Regions from separate parts of the Streptomyces sp. NPDC005181 genome, predicted to be linked through region 2. Evidence: riboswitches for the same ligand, from Rfam matches in the RefSeq annotation. Region 2 holds a riboswitch; the other holds the start of a gene.
The links. A riboswitch is a leader RNA that binds a small molecule or an ion and turns the genes downstream of it on or off. The one in region 2 is predicted to bind cobalamin.
Positions count from the first base shown of each region.

Region 1: linked by a shared signal. The riboswitch ahead of ABZV38_RS25450 (CbtB domain-containing protein) and the one ahead of ABZV38_RS25970 (hypothetical protein) in region 2 are both predicted to bind cobalamin.

Region 1 covers NZ_JBEXID010000045.1:30,299-37,363, reverse strand. Annotated here, with positions in the region: gene ABZV38_RS25475 (TetR/AcrR family transcriptional regulator) at 1-428, opposite strand, end outside; gene ABZV38_RS25470 (SDR family oxidoreductase) at 456-1,352, opposite strand; gene ABZV38_RS25465 (SDR family oxidoreductase) at 1,453-2,202, opposite strand; gene ABZV38_RS25460 (GNAT family N-acetyltransferase) at 2,385-2,969, shown strand; gene ABZV38_RS25455 (CbtA family protein) at 3,059-3,832, opposite strand; gene ABZV38_RS25450 (CbtB domain-containing protein) at 3,861-4,079, opposite strand; adenosylcobalamin (AdoCbl) riboswitch at 4,083-4,231, opposite strand; gene ABZV38_RS25445 (histidine phosphatase family protein) at 4,344-4,937, shown strand; gene ABZV38_RS25440 (Asp23/Gls24 family envelope stress response protein) at 5,395-5,889, shown strand; gene ABZV38_RS25435 (NAD(P)/FAD-dependent oxidoreductase) at 6,292-7,065, opposite strand, start outside.
Region 2 covers NZ_JBEXID010000047.1:21,075-28,139, reverse strand. Annotated here, with positions in the region: gene ABZV38_RS25975 (ABC transporter ATP-binding protein) at 1-523, shown strand, start outside; cobalamin riboswitch at 687-847, shown strand; gene ABZV38_RS25970 (hypothetical protein) at 1,285-1,746, shown strand; gene ABZV38_RS25965 (hypothetical protein) at 1,739-2,026, shown strand; gene ABZV38_RS25960 (2Fe-2S iron-sulfur cluster-binding protein) at 2,198-3,838, shown strand; gene ABZV38_RS25955 (hypothetical protein) at 4,144-4,611, opposite strand; partial or broken gene ABZV38_RS25950 (transposase) at 5,376-5,594, shown strand; gene ABZV38_RS25945 (ABC transporter ATP-binding protein) at 5,766-6,734, shown strand; partial or broken gene ABZV38_RS25940 (MBL fold metallo-hydrolase) at 6,893-7,065, shown strand, end outside.

The DNA of each region.
Region 1 (7,065 bases), on a different contig from region 2:
ATGATCATCTGGGCGGCCGGCTCGGGCGCGATCCGCAGCTTTCCCTGCGCCGCGGCCCGCTCCAGGTCCCTGGTGAGGATCCGATGCGATTCGAGCGCGGCGGCCGGCGGGGTGCGCATGGAGGGGGAATTCATCAGCCGGTACAGGTTCGGATTCCGCAGGGCGAATTCGACATGGCTGTCCCAGCCGTCGCGCAGGTCCTGGACGGGGTCCGCGGTGTCACCGCGCTCCCGCTTCGTCGCCAGGTACGCATCGAAACCGTGATCGACGACGGCCGAGAGCAGCCCCTCCTTGTCGCCGAAGTACCGGTAGAGGGCCGGGGCCCCCACCTGCGCGGCCTCGCACACGGCCCGGGTGGAGATGCCCCCGTCCGGCGACTTCGCGACCAGGTCGGCCGCCACTTCCAGGATGCGTGCTCGCGTGCTCATCGAACGGACGCTATCAAGGGGCCGAGGTCAGCGGGCGGCATGGGGGACCAGCAGGTCGTCGAGGCCCATGCGGGTGAGGAACTCGGCGCGTATGCGGTCGGCGACCACGCTGACCGTTTCGCTGCCGTCGTCGACGGGGTCGATATGGACCCGGAAGGGACGCTTGCCGTGATCCGTCCCGACAACCCGGACGATTGCGTCGGCGACCTGGGAGACATCGGCGTCGGCGGGTGCGAGCTCGGCCAGGCGTCGGGACACCTGATCCATCATCCCCGCGTAGCGCTCTTCGTACGCCGGGACGACGGTCACGTCGGAGGGATGGCCGCCGGTGACGAAGTGGTTGGTGCCGGAGGTGAAGGAGCCGGGCACGACGATGGTGGTCTCGATGTTGAAGCGGGCCAGCTCGGCGGCGTACGAGACGGCGAGCGCGTCCATAGCGGACTTGGCCGCGAAGTACGGGGCGAGATAGGGCGGAGTGCCGCCCTTGGTGGACGTGGAACCCACCCATACGACCAGCCCGTGTTCCTGGGCGCGCAGGTGCGGAAGGGCGGCCCGGTTGACGCGCTGGGTGCCGAGCACATTGGTGTCGTAGACCGCCGTGAGCTCCTCGGGCGTGAACGCCTCGGCGGGGCCGGTGACCATGTGTCCGGCGTTGTGGACGATCACGTCCAGCCGGCCGGCGTCGGCGAGGACAGTGGCGACGGCGGCGTCCGCCGACTCCTGTGACAGCACGTCGAGTTCGACGGTGCGCAGGTCCACCTGGTGCTCGGCGGCGTACGCCGCCGCCTCGGCGACCCGTGCGGCGTTGCGCGTCGTGGTGTTGCGCATGGCCGCGTAGACGGTGTGGCCCGCATGGGCCAGGGCGCGGGCGGCCAGGGCGCCGAAGCCGGATCCGGCGCCGGTGATGACGATGGTCTTGTTCATGACGTAGTCCTCGGCCTTTTGGTCGGTGATGAAGTGGAAGAAGAGAAGAAGGAGGTGACGCGGTCGTGGGAGCGGCGGTCTGCGGCGGCAGTGGGCAGGGTCAGACGATGCCGCCGTTGGCGCGCACGACCTGGCCGTTGACCCAGCGGGCGGGACCGGCGAGGAAGGCGACGACCTCCGCGATGTCCTGCGGAGTCCCGAGGCGCTCCAGCGGCGCCTGGCCGGCGAACTTCTCGATGGTCGCCTCGTCCTTGCCCTCCAGGAAGAGAGCGGTGGCGGTCGGACCGGGGGCCACGGCGTTGACCGTGATGTCCCTGCCGCGCAGTTCGCGGGCCAGGATCAGGGTCATGGCCTCGACCGCGCCCTTGGTGGCGGCGTAGGCGCTGTAGCCGGGGAGGGCCAGCGACAGCACGGAGCTGGAGAAGTTGATGATCGCTCCGCCGCCGCGCAGACGGCGCGCCGCCTGCTGGTCGACGACGAAGGTGCCGCGGATGTTGGTCCGGTGCATCCGGTCCAGCGCGTCCAGATCCATGTCGACGAGTGGTGCGAGCGTCATGACGCCCGCAGCGTGGACGACGACGTCGACTCCGCCGAAGGTCTCCGCCGCCGCATCGAAGAGCGCCGCTACGGCCAGCTCGTCGGCGACGTCCGCACGGTGGGCGATCGCCTCGCCACCTGCGGCTGCAATCGCCGCGACGGTGGCGTCGGCATCGGTCCGGTTGCCCGCGTAGTTGATGACGACGGCGAATCCGTCGGCGGCCAGGCGTTCGGCGCTCTCCCGGCCGATGCCCCTGGACCCTCCGGTGACGACGGCGACCCGGCGTGCAGTGGTGACGGTGTGCTCAGTCATGGCGTTGCTCCCGTTTCAAGGGGTCCGGTGGTGTCCGCTTCTGCGATGAGAACAACGCTAACATCATTGCAGTAGCGACGCTACCCTGATTACGTAGCAACGCTACTAGTGTCGCTACTCACGCCCAGGGCGGTGCAAAATCGGATGCGTCGAGGACTGCCGCTGTGATAATCCGACGAGTCATGGAAGCTCTTGTGACAGCGCGGCTCGTGCTCCACCCACTGACCCCCGCAGAGGCGGAGTGCGTAGTGGAAGGCCGTCCCGGACCGGACGCCCTCTGGGCACCCGACTACCCCAACGACGGAGACCGGGCGGGCGCCAGGCACTTCCTGGAGCACTGCGCGGATACCGGCAATCCCCAGCCGTTCGGCGCGTACGAAATCCGCCTCCGCGAGGACGGGCACGCCATCGGCGGAGTCGGTTTCCACGCCGTTCCGGACGACCAGGGACAGGTCACGATCGGCTACGGCCTCATCCCGGCGATGCGCGGCAAGGGGTACGCCTCCGAGGCTCTGCGCGCGCTGCTGGAGTTCGCCCGCACCGCGGGTGCCGCATCGGTCAAGGGCGACGCCGACCTCGACAACACCGCGTCCCAGCACGTCATGGCGGCGGCCGGGATGCGCTTCGTCGAGGAGGACGAGCTGCTGAGGCACTACCGGATCGCCTGGACGGCCGGATGCGCGGGCGGGGTGGGTGGAGCAACCACGACGGACGGTGCCGCCGGGACCGAGGCCTCTCCTCCGGTCTCCGCTCGGCGTCCGTCATGACACCGAGCACCCGGGCGACTGGACCCCGACAACAGCTGAACCCGCCAGGCGGCTCCTGGCGGGTTCGGTCGTAGCGGTGTTCCGGCCGGTCAGCCGGCGGCAGGGGCCGTGCGGGATGCCGTGCCGCCCCCCGCCGGGACCGTGTCCGGTCTCGGCGCCAGCAGCCGTTCCGTCAGGTAGCCGAAGACCAGACCGAATGTGGTCCAGAGCGTGGCCTGAACGGCAAGGGTGGCGAGGCGGAACTCCCACAGCAGACCGGCCGGGAAGCCCTTGCCGACCTCGTTGAACGAGGGCAGGAAGGTGTAGGCGAGCCCGATGACGAGGACGTAGGCGGCGGATGCCGTGATCGTCGCGTTCCAGTTGCCCAGGCGGGGAGCCAGCCGCTTGCCGAGGATGACGGCGGCAACGGCGAGCAGCACGCTGAGGGCGACCATGAGGAAGAACAGGGTGGTGCGTTGGCCGATCGTGTCGGGGTTGCCGACGGCCGGCGGGTTGGCCGGGTATTTGAGGAACGGCACGACATACACGGTCAGCAGGGCGCCGAACGCGATCAGTGCGGCCGTGGCCCGTGGGCCGAACCTGCCGATGCGGCCGAGGGCGTAACAGAAGACGAGCGCGGCGATGCCGCCGATGGCCACGCCGAAGACGAGGACACCGGTGGCGAGGCCGGCCGTGGACTGCATGGTGCGGCTGACGAGTTCCTCGCCGCCGCCGTGGTCGTGGCTGTGGGCCTCTTCGAGGGCGATGGCCGCGTCGACGCGCGACTCTCCGAGGAAGTAGGCGACGGCAAGCGCGAGCGCACCCGCGACAAGGCCGGCCAGCATGCCGCGGACCAGCAGGGCTCTGACAGATATGGAGTTCATGAGGGGTTCCCCTGGCTTGCGCAGTGTGTCAGTGGCAGGGGAAACCGAGCAGGTGGCGACCGTCGTGGACCCACTCGTGGACACCCTCACCGGAGATGACCGCGGTGGCGCCCTGCTCGGCGCCGACGAAATAGAGCAGGACGAGCATGAGGATGCCGAAGAAGACCGCCCAAGGGGCAATGGCCTTCAGCGAGATGGGGGTGATGGCGGGTGATGCGACGGCGGCGGGGGCAGCAGTCTGTGCCATGGCAGAACCTCCTGGGGGAACACGCGTCCCGATCGTGGTGCCTGAGACGACAGTGGTGGGTCTGACTTCCCGTATGGCTACGGGTTCACAGTGGCGCGACCGTGCCGGATTCTCACCGGACTTCCATCACACCGTCGTCATGTTCGTCGCGACCATACCGTCTGGGAGCACTCCGCCGCCATGGCGCCATCTGCCCACCCCCCGGCGCTCGATGCCATGGTGTGCTTGTCCAAGAGGCCACAGTTCAGGGAGTTGACGCGGGTGTTGACGGTACAGGTGATGTTGATCTCGCCGGCGCTCAACGCGGCGCTGCGCGAGGCCCGGTTCGACGGTGACGCCCCGCTCGACGCTTCCGGCGTCCGGCGGGCGCGTGCGGCCGCGGCCGCGGTGCCTGCCGCCGATCGCCGGGTGCACGGCACGGACGAGCGGTGCGCCGCGACCGCCGGGGCGCTGAGGCTGCGGTCCGAGCCCGAACCTGCCCTTCGTGGCTGGGACTTGGGGCGCTGGAGCGGGCACCGGCTGGCGGAGGTGAGCAGGGACGAACCGGAGGCGGTGTCGACCTGGCTGTCCGGCCCTTCGACTGCCCCGCACGGCGGTGAGTCGCTGCTGGACCTGCATGCGCGGGTGGGCGGCTGGCTGGATTCGCTGCATCGGGACGGTGGCGATGACGGCCGCGTGATCGCCGTGGCCGAACCCGCTGTGGTGCGCGCCGCGATCGTGCATGCGCTGGACCTTCCGCCGCAGGCGTTCTGGCGGTTGGACGTGGCCCCGCTGACACTGACCGAGCTCAGCGGCCGGTCCGGGCGCTGGAACCTGCGCTGCGGGCGGTCCCTGGGCACCGGAACCGACGTCCCATGATCCGGCGCAGGCCTCCCCACCGGCCCGCCCCGCCCCGCCGGTGACGGCCCCTGCACCAACCTTCCGGTGGCCGAAGCGGGGCTCACGGCCACCGGCGGTTCCGGTACGTCTCAGTGACCACCGCAGTGGACGGACGGTAGGCAGAGGGGCCGTCTCCGTGAAGGACCGCGCGATCACGTGCGCCGGCTCCACCACGCATCACGGCGGACCACGCCTCCCCTGCCCCGGACTGCAGGGCACGCGCCCGGGCCGAAGTCCCCCACACCGGTGCCAGTTACTCGGTACCGGGAACAGGCAGGGCGCGACGAGACAGGCCACCGACCCACCCAGGCCCGCCACGGCAGGGCCCGCCCGGGCGTGCGTCCGCACACCCCTGCCGCTCAAGCAATGCTGACAAATGGTACGTAAACTGGCCAAGGCGATCGAGCCCACCTTCTCCTCGGAAGGGCGACCGACCATGACCGATCACACGCAGCTGGGCCGGCCCGAGACCACCCGCCCGGCATCCGACGCCACGCACGGAGCAGGACCGCAGGGAAGAAACCGCCCAACGGAACCTGGGGCACGTGGACGTACCACGATCGCCGACGGCGTGGTGGCGAAGATCGCCGGGTTGGCCGCCCGGGACGTGCCCGGAGTCCAGAGCATGGGCGGGGGCTTCACCCGCGGGATGGGGGCCGTGCGGGAGCGGGTGCCCGGAGCGGGAAGCCAGTCCGTCGCCAGCGGTGTCAAGGTCGAGGTCGGCGAGGTCCAGACCGCGGTCGACCTGTCGATCATCATCGAATACGGCTTCTCGATCGTCGAGCTCACGGGCGACGTCCGGACCGAGGTGATCGCCGCAATCGAGCGGATGACCGGTCTGGACGTCGTAGAGGTCAACATCATGGTGAGCGACGTCAAGCTGCCCGACGAGGAAGAGGAGCAGCAGGTGCCGGAGAGGCGGGTCGCGTAGCGGTTCGCCGGACCGGATCGCGCCTGGTCGACGGGGTGGCCATCGGCTGTGTCGTCGGCCTGAAACCTCGGCTGTCTCCCGAGGTCCATCGGGTACCCGTTTGGTGCAGGGCCCCTGGGGCAGTCGCAGATGACGGGGATATGGCTGACCTCGATCGGAGGACCAGATGTCTGGCGCTTCAGCGCTGTCGCTCGTTCTTCAACCGCCTGCTCAGCACATGATCCGGGGGAACGCCTCGCCCGGCGAGCTCGCCCGCACTCCGTCTGCACACCGGGACTTGGTCGTAGCGTGCGCGGGCGCGGGGAGGGCGACGAACCCCGACGACACAGCGGCCCCGTTTCTCGCAGGGACGCTCGGTCACGTCGGGATCCGTCCCCCCACGCACTGACTCGCCGTCCCTGCTCAGCCGCGGTACGCCTCCAGCAGGCGCAGCCAGACCTCGCTGATCGTGGGGAAGGCAGGGACCGCGTGCCAGAGCCGGTCGATGGGGACCTCACCCGCGACCGCGACGGTCGCCGAATGCAACAGCTCGCCGATGCCCGGCCCGACGAAGGTGACGCCGAGCAGGATCTCCCGGTCGAGGTCGACAACCATGCGGGCCCGGCCACGGTAGCCGCTCGCGTAGAGGCCGGAGCCCGAGACCGCGGCGAGGTCGTAGTCGACGGCGCGTACGCGATGGCCGGCCCGCTCCGCCGCGGCGAGGGTGAGACCCACGGACGCGGCCTCCGGGTCGGTGAAGACGACCTGGGGGACGGCCGCGTGGTCGGCGGTCGCGGTATGGGCGCCCCAACGACCGGTCGCCTGCGGGACGCCCTGGGCGCGGGCGGCGATCGCCGCACCCGCGATACGGGCCTGGTACTTGCCCTGATGGGTGAGGAGGGCCCGGTGATTGACGTCGCCGACGGCGTAGAGCCAGGTGCTGCCCTCTACACGGCAGCTGTCGTCGACCGTGAGCCAGGATCCGGGCTTCAGGGCCACCGTCTCCAGTCCGAGGTCGTCGGTGCGCGGGGCGCGGCCGGTGGCGAAGAGGATCTCGTCGGCCTCGATGCGCTCCCCGTTGCCCAGTTCGACGGTGACGGGGCCGTCCGGGGCCGTGCGGATGACGGAGGTGGCCGAGACGCCGGTACGGATGTCGGCTCCGGCCTCGGTCAGCGCCTCGGCGACCAGCTCACCCGC
Region 2 (7,065 bases):
ACGGGCCGACGTACGCGCAGCCCTGCGCGCCACCGGAGCCACCGCCCTGCTCGTCACCCACGACCAGCAGGAGGCCCTCTCCACAGCCGACTTCGTCGCCGTCGTACGGGACGGCCGCGTGGCCCAATGCGACACACCGCACGAGGTATACAGCCGTCCCGCCAACCCCTGGGTCGCCGCCTTCGTCGGTGACGCGGTACTCGTCACCGGCACTGCGGACCAAGACATGGCGGCCACCGTGCTGGGCCGCATCCGACTGACGGAGCCGCCCGGCAGGGTCCGCGAGGGCGTGGTGCTGCTCCGGCCCGAGCAGCTCCGACTGACTGCCCCGGATGCGGCCGAAGCCAGTGGCATGGTGACCGACGTTCGCTTCTACGGTCACGACGCCATGGTCACCGTTGCTGTGGACGGCATCGACGAGCCCATCGACGTCCGGGTCCCCAGCCCGGCCGCCACCCGGCCCGGGGAGCGCACAGGCATCGAGGTGATGGGGGAGGCGACTCTGCACTCCGCCGCCGTGTGATTCCGGACGTGCTCCCCGGGGCGGGACGCGGGCCAGGGATCATGTGGCTGCGGCACGATCTGGCGTGTGTTCCAGCGCACGGTGCCTGACGGAGATTCAGCGCAGCTGCGCGGGGCGCACGCCCGTCGTTAGTGTGACGAATGGCGCCCCCATGCGCCCTTGGCTGAAAGTAGCGCTGGGCGGTACGTTTTCGACGTTGAAACGACAGCGCGCGGAAGTCCGGTGAGATACCGGCACGGTCGCGCCACTGTGAACCGGCGTCGCCTCCCCAGGGATGGTGTCCATCGGTGAGTCAGACCCCGCGTTGTCGTGCATGCTCCATCGAACGGGACGCGTGTTCCCCAAGGAGGTTTGCTGTGGCGCTGCCCACCGCAGCCGGATTCGCCGCCTGGTCCGCAGGGACCCTGCCGCCCGCGACGTCGGCCTTTTCCCGCGCCACGCTTCTCAGCGGGCTGATGCTCGGCTAGCCGCAACCGCCGACGGGCGAGCAGAAGGTCGACTGCTCCCCGTTCCCGCACCCGTACGTGCACGGGTGAGCACACCTTCGCCCCATCCAACCGCTCTCTTGCGCGGTCCCGGCCAACTCACGTTCGACAGAAGGTCTCTGTCAGTCGCGCCTCACCGCGTCCGGTTCCCGGTGCGCCGATGTGTCTGGCGGGCCGAGACCTCGCCCTCGCGTGTGTGGGAGAGGGCGGATCGGAACCATCCCCGCGAGCCAAGGCTGACGTTTTCGGCTGCTCGGAACACTCTGGAGGAAATTCGTGGAACATCGTCGTGCTCTCGCTCTGGCGGGCGCCGTAGTGGCCGTCGGCGCTTCGGGCATCGTCGTCGTGGCCACTCTTACGGGTCAGCCGGCGCCGAACACGGCTGGCCTCAAGCCGCCGGGCGCCGCTTCCACGCCACCTGTAACACCCAGTCCAGTGCCGACGGTTGAGGTCACTCGATACGTGGACATCCCGACTGAACCGCCCTCGCCCGAGTGGCGAGCCTCGGACGCGGAGGGTATCGGGACCAACGGGTCGACGGTGTTGAGTCGGGCCGTCGGCTCGCCGAAGCCGGCGGCGACCCGCCCCGCCGACCCGGTGAGACCCGTCGAAGTGGAGTACAAGGAAGAAAGCAAGAAAGACAAGAAGGACATGAAGGACAAGAAGGGCGAGCATGGTCAAGGCGTCCGCGACTCCGGCGACAACGAGAAGCACGGCGAGGACGAGGACGATGACTGATCGCGTCGGCAGGCGTCGGCGTCCGGCTGCCGTGGCCCGGACGCTGATCGGAGGCGCAAGTCTGGCGGTCACACTGCTGTTGGTGGCTGAGTTCGCCTCTACCCAGCACGCCAAGGACGCCGTCCGTCATCAGGAGCAAGGTGATCGGCGTGAGGCACAGGAGCCATCGGGGGGCGAGGCGCAGCCCGCCCCGTCGGAGCATCCGGTGCGGATCGTCACGATCGTGCGGCGATACGTCGGTCTGGCATACGCAGAGCGCGAGTTGCGGACTTCAAGCTGACGAGCGGACTCGTCGGCCTCACGGAGCGCTCCGACAGTCCTTATGCCCGCAGAAGCGCAGGGGCAGCACGATCCCCAGCCCCGTTCCACGTGCTCGACACGCCTGCACGGCGAGCGGGCCTGTCCCTGCATCCCCCAGCCGACGCGTCGGCACTCTCGAAAGGTACACACGATGGACCCCCGGCTGTGGTGGTACGTGGCTCGCGCCACCGGGTTGACCGCGTGGTGGCTGGTCTCCCTGGCGGCGCTCTGGGGACTACTGCTCTCCACCCGAGTGCTGGGGGGCCGGCCGGCCCCCGCTTGGCTGCTGGACCTGCACCGCTGGTTGGGCGGCCTGTCCCTGACCTTCACGGTCCTGCACCTGGCCGCGCTCGTACTCGACCCCGAGCTGTCCTTCGGCTGGATGCAGTTGCTGGTTCCGTTCGCCCGTGAGGCGAATCCCATTGCCCAGGCGTGCGGTGTGCTCGCCCTGTACTTCCTGGCTGCCGTTCAGACCACCTCGCTGCTCAAGTCCAAACTCCCGGAACGGATATGGCGCTACGTCCACCGCACCGCCTTCGTGGTGTTCGTGTCGGCCACCGCGCACACCTTCACCGCGGGCAGTGATGCGGGCGGACCGCTGGTGCAGTACAGCGGAGCCCTCATCGGCGCGGCCTTCGTCTTCCTCGTCGTGTACCGGTTGGCCGCCGGGCGGCGTGTCCGGCACACCGCAGCCCGTACGCCTGCCCCAACCGAGTCGGCGCAGCACCGCGGATTCCACCGGCTCAAGGTCGCCGACGTCCGGCAGGAGACGGCCGACACCGTGTCCGTGGCCTTCGAGGTCCCCGACGACCTCTCGTCTGAATTCACCTTCCGCCCTGGCCAGCACCTCACGCTGAAGACCGTGCTCGACGGCGCGGAGCTCCGCCGCCCGTACTCCATATGCAGTGGCATCGCCGACGGCGAGTTGCGCGTAGCTGTCAAAGCGCAGTCGGCGGGCCGCATGTCCCGATGGGTGAACACCTCCCTGCGGGCGGGCGACGAGGTGGAAGTCGGCGCCCCCAGCGGACGCTGCGCGATCGACCTCAACCCGTTCCGCTCTCGCCACGTGCTGGGAATCGCGGCCGGAAGCGGCATCACCCCGATCCTCTCCATCGTCAAGAGCACCCTGGTCATGGAGCCGCGCAGCCGGTGCACCCTTGTTTACGGCAACCGGGACGATGCCTCGACGATCTTCCGAGAGGAACTCGCCCACCTGGAGGAGAAGTACGCCGAGCGCCTGAGAGTGGTCCACGTCCTCAGTCGTTCCCAGACCGTCGACCCGCTGTTCCAAGGGCGCCTCACCCGTGAGAAGTTCTGTGAACTGACGGAGGTACTCGGTCTCGCCGGTGAAGCGGACGAAGCATTCATGTGCGGCCCGGAGGCGCTCGTCAGCGGCGTGCGCAGCGCCCTGACCGACGGGGGTCTTGCCGCGGAACGCATTCACAGCGAACGGTTCACCGCAGGCGGTGCACCGCCGAGCTCCCCCTCGTCTGACGTAGACAGGAGCGCGAGCCGGTCCCACGAGGTGACGCTGATCGACCGAGGCGCGAAGAACACCGTGATGGTCAGCGAGGCCGAAACCGTTCTCGATGCCGGTCTGCGTGCCGGTATCGACCTCGCCTACTCGTGCCGCGAAGGCATATGTGGCACCTGCCGTGCCAAATCCTCCGGAGGCCCTGTACGACTCGAGGACTGCGACCTGGAGGCATCAGAGATCGAAGCTGGCTACGTCCTGGCCTGCCGGACACACCCTGTGTGCAGCGGCGTGACGATCGACTTCGACCAGCAGTGATGGCGCTGCGGGCGCTCAACCTGTGCGCGTCACCCGTGTCGCCCCGCTCACGCCACTCGGACTTCCGCACGGTGTGATCCCGGACGCATGCGTGCCGCATCCACCCTCATCTGACCGATTTTGGCCAGAGTCCGCATGGCGAGACGGCTTGACGGACAACCCAAGTCGCGACTGTCATGCTTCCGCTGTGGCCGTGATCACGGAGATCGACGAGCAGGCCCTGGCGGCGGGCGGGATGGGCTCTGACCTGAATGCCTCGGGGCCGGCTGGATCAACGGACTCGCCGACTTCGCGCGCCACCGGCCTCAACGTTCCTGGCGCCACCTGACCATGTAGGCGGGCGCTTCCACGTCGTCCCGGTCCTCTGCGGGGGTCTTCCACTCGGCCACCAGCCGCCGCGCGTCAGCGGGTGCCTTCCGCCGAGGCCCGAGCAACGCCTGCAACTCGTCGTAGCACCTGTCGACCCCACCGTGGAAAATGTCGACAGGCGGGCCCGTCGTCGGGCTGCCCTCGGCCGCGCGCTCGCGCCAGTCGGCGGCTACCGCTGACTGTTCATGCTCCAGGGAGAGCGACGCTTCGTCGACTGGCCACACAAGGTACTCGTCGTCGTAGGGATCGTCGGGATGCCAGTAGTCATGAATCGCCTCGAAGTAGTGCGGTGACCCCTGGACATCGGCAATCCCCTTCCTGGGGCCATCGTACCAGTGGAGCTCCACATGGACCCTCTCGAATCCCGCGCGTACCTGCATGAGCCTCTCGGAGTTCTCTATCATCCGGGCAGGGTATGGAACTCCGGTTCGAGCTGCACGGCAATAACCGCTGGGTCAGATTTAGCCTCAATACCCCGGTATTGGATTTAGCCTCGCCGTTTCAGTTGGGGCTGCTGGGCGGCAGAGCCACCCCCGAACCGTCAGCGGAGACATGGAGCTTGGGACGCGAACCGATACCTTGCACGTAGAAAGTGCCCTCCACCTGGACCGACAGAAACCCTCGACAAGGTTCATCGTCCCAGCTCTGAAGGCACTTTCGCGTTCCCGGCCAGCAACCGGTCTCACGCCAAGTGAAACGGCGAGGCTAACTAATCCGTTGTGAAGGTGGTTCCAGAGGGCTGCAGTTCGGCTTCTGGGCCGTCTGGCGTGACGGACGCCTGTAAGACCCCTGGCTGATAAGGCCTCCCGATAGAGCGGCGCTGTCACGGTGTGGGCGGGTTTCACGGAGCGTGCGGGCGCCGGGCAGACGCCTGGGAATCTCCCCGGCCCGTGAGGTCTTACGAGAGAGCGGCGCGGATCCGGCGTCTCCAAGTTCCGTGAAACCCGCCCGCGTGCGTCGTTCGTTGTCGCCGTGGCGCGAGCCCGCCGCAGGGCGACCTCCTGTTCACCTCCGCGAGCTGCGAGCTCTGGCGCAGGCAGAGGCCCCTGGGGTGCGCTGGTGTCACGAACGGCTACCGAGATGGCGGACCGATCGAGTCCTGGGATTAGGACGCCGCGTGACCCGCATGTGCTCGTGACCTGCGTAGACGCTCGAGGATGGGAGAGGCATGACCGTGTTTTGCGGGATCGACTGGGCGGAACGACACCACGACATCGCGCTGGTCGACGGGGCTGGAGAGCTGCTGGCCAAGCGCCGGATCAGTGACGACGCGGCTGGCTACCGAATGCTGCTGGAGCTCCTGGCCGAGCACGGTGACAGGCCCGAGTCGCCGATACCGGTGGCCATGCCGACGACAACGCCTTCTGCACGGTCAGGAACCCGACGCCCTGACGCGCATCACGGCGAATCGCCGCGTACAGATCGACCTTGGACTTCGGCAGCACCCGGGCCCTTTCGTCGTGCAGAGCCCCCGTGGAAGAGGGAGCTCTTGCCGCTGAACTACAGGCGCTCTCGTAACTCACCAACAAAGCCGGCGGGCGGTACTCCGGCTGCTCGGGTGGAGCTGCGCCGCCAAGCTCGCGAGCGTGGACAGCGAAACGGCCCCTCCGGCTGCGGCAAGACCACCCTGCTCCGCATCATCGCCGGATTCCTGCGCACCGGCGCAGGCACCGTGACCGTCGGTGGGCGCACCCTGTCCGGCCCCGGAGTCCACCTTCCCCCGGAGCGCCGCCGCATCGGCATCGTCCCCCAAGAGGGCGCGCTCTTCCCGCACTTGAGCGTCGCCCGCAACGTTGCCTTCGGGCTGAACGGCCACGACCGCGCCGAGCGCCGCAGCCGCACGGAGGAGATGCTCGAACTCGTCGGCCTCGACGGTTACGGCGGCCGGATGCCGCACGAGCTGTCCGGCGGCCAGCAGCAGCGCATCGCCCTGGCCCGCGCCTTGGCGCCGGAACCCGCCCTGGTCCTGCTGGACGAACCGTTCAACGCCCTCGACAGCGCCCTGCGCACCGGTGTCCGGGCAGATGTCCGAGCCGCCCTGCGCGCCACCGGAGCCACCGCCCTGCTGGTCACCCACGACCAGCAGGAAGCCCTCTCCACGGCCGACCTCGTCGCCGTCGTACGGGACGGCCGCGGTGGTCAGTGCGACACGCCGCAACAGGTTTACCGCCACCCCGCCGACACCTGGGTGGCGCGCTTCGTCGGCGACGCCGTACTCATCCCCGGCACCGCCGACCACGGCACCGCAACGACCGCACTCGGTCACCTTCCCCTCGTGGCGCCCCCCGTAGGCCGGAGCGAGGGCACCGTCCTGCTGCGGCCCGAGCAACTCCAGCTCACCGAAACCGCGAATGCCGCACAGGGCACCGTCACCGACGTGACCTTCTACGGCCACGACGCCATGGTCACCGTCTCCGTCGAGGGCCTGGAGAGCCCCGTCGGCATCCGGGTCGCCGGGCCCGTCGCCGTACGCCCGGGCCAGCGCACTGGCATCCTCGTCAAGGGCGAGGCAACACTGCATCCATGAATCGGAGGCGTTCCAGGCTCCCCAGCCAGGTGGGGTAGCGTTGGGGGTTGCGAAGGCGGGCTCGACCGTCGTTCGCCTTCGGCGCGTTCATGCTGCTGCGCGGCGCAGGCGGAGATGAGCGGGAGGGCGAGGCCGGCGGCAAGGCCGTGACCGGTTTCTGGCCCGACATTCACATGACACCCGACGAGGGTGTCCGCGCTCACCTCGATCTCCAGGGCGGGAAGCCCAGCGGCCTGATGCTGCCGATCCACTGGGGCACCTTCAACCTGGCCTTCCATCCGTGGGCCGAACCTGCCGACCGGACGATGATCGCTGCCCACGAGGCCGGCTT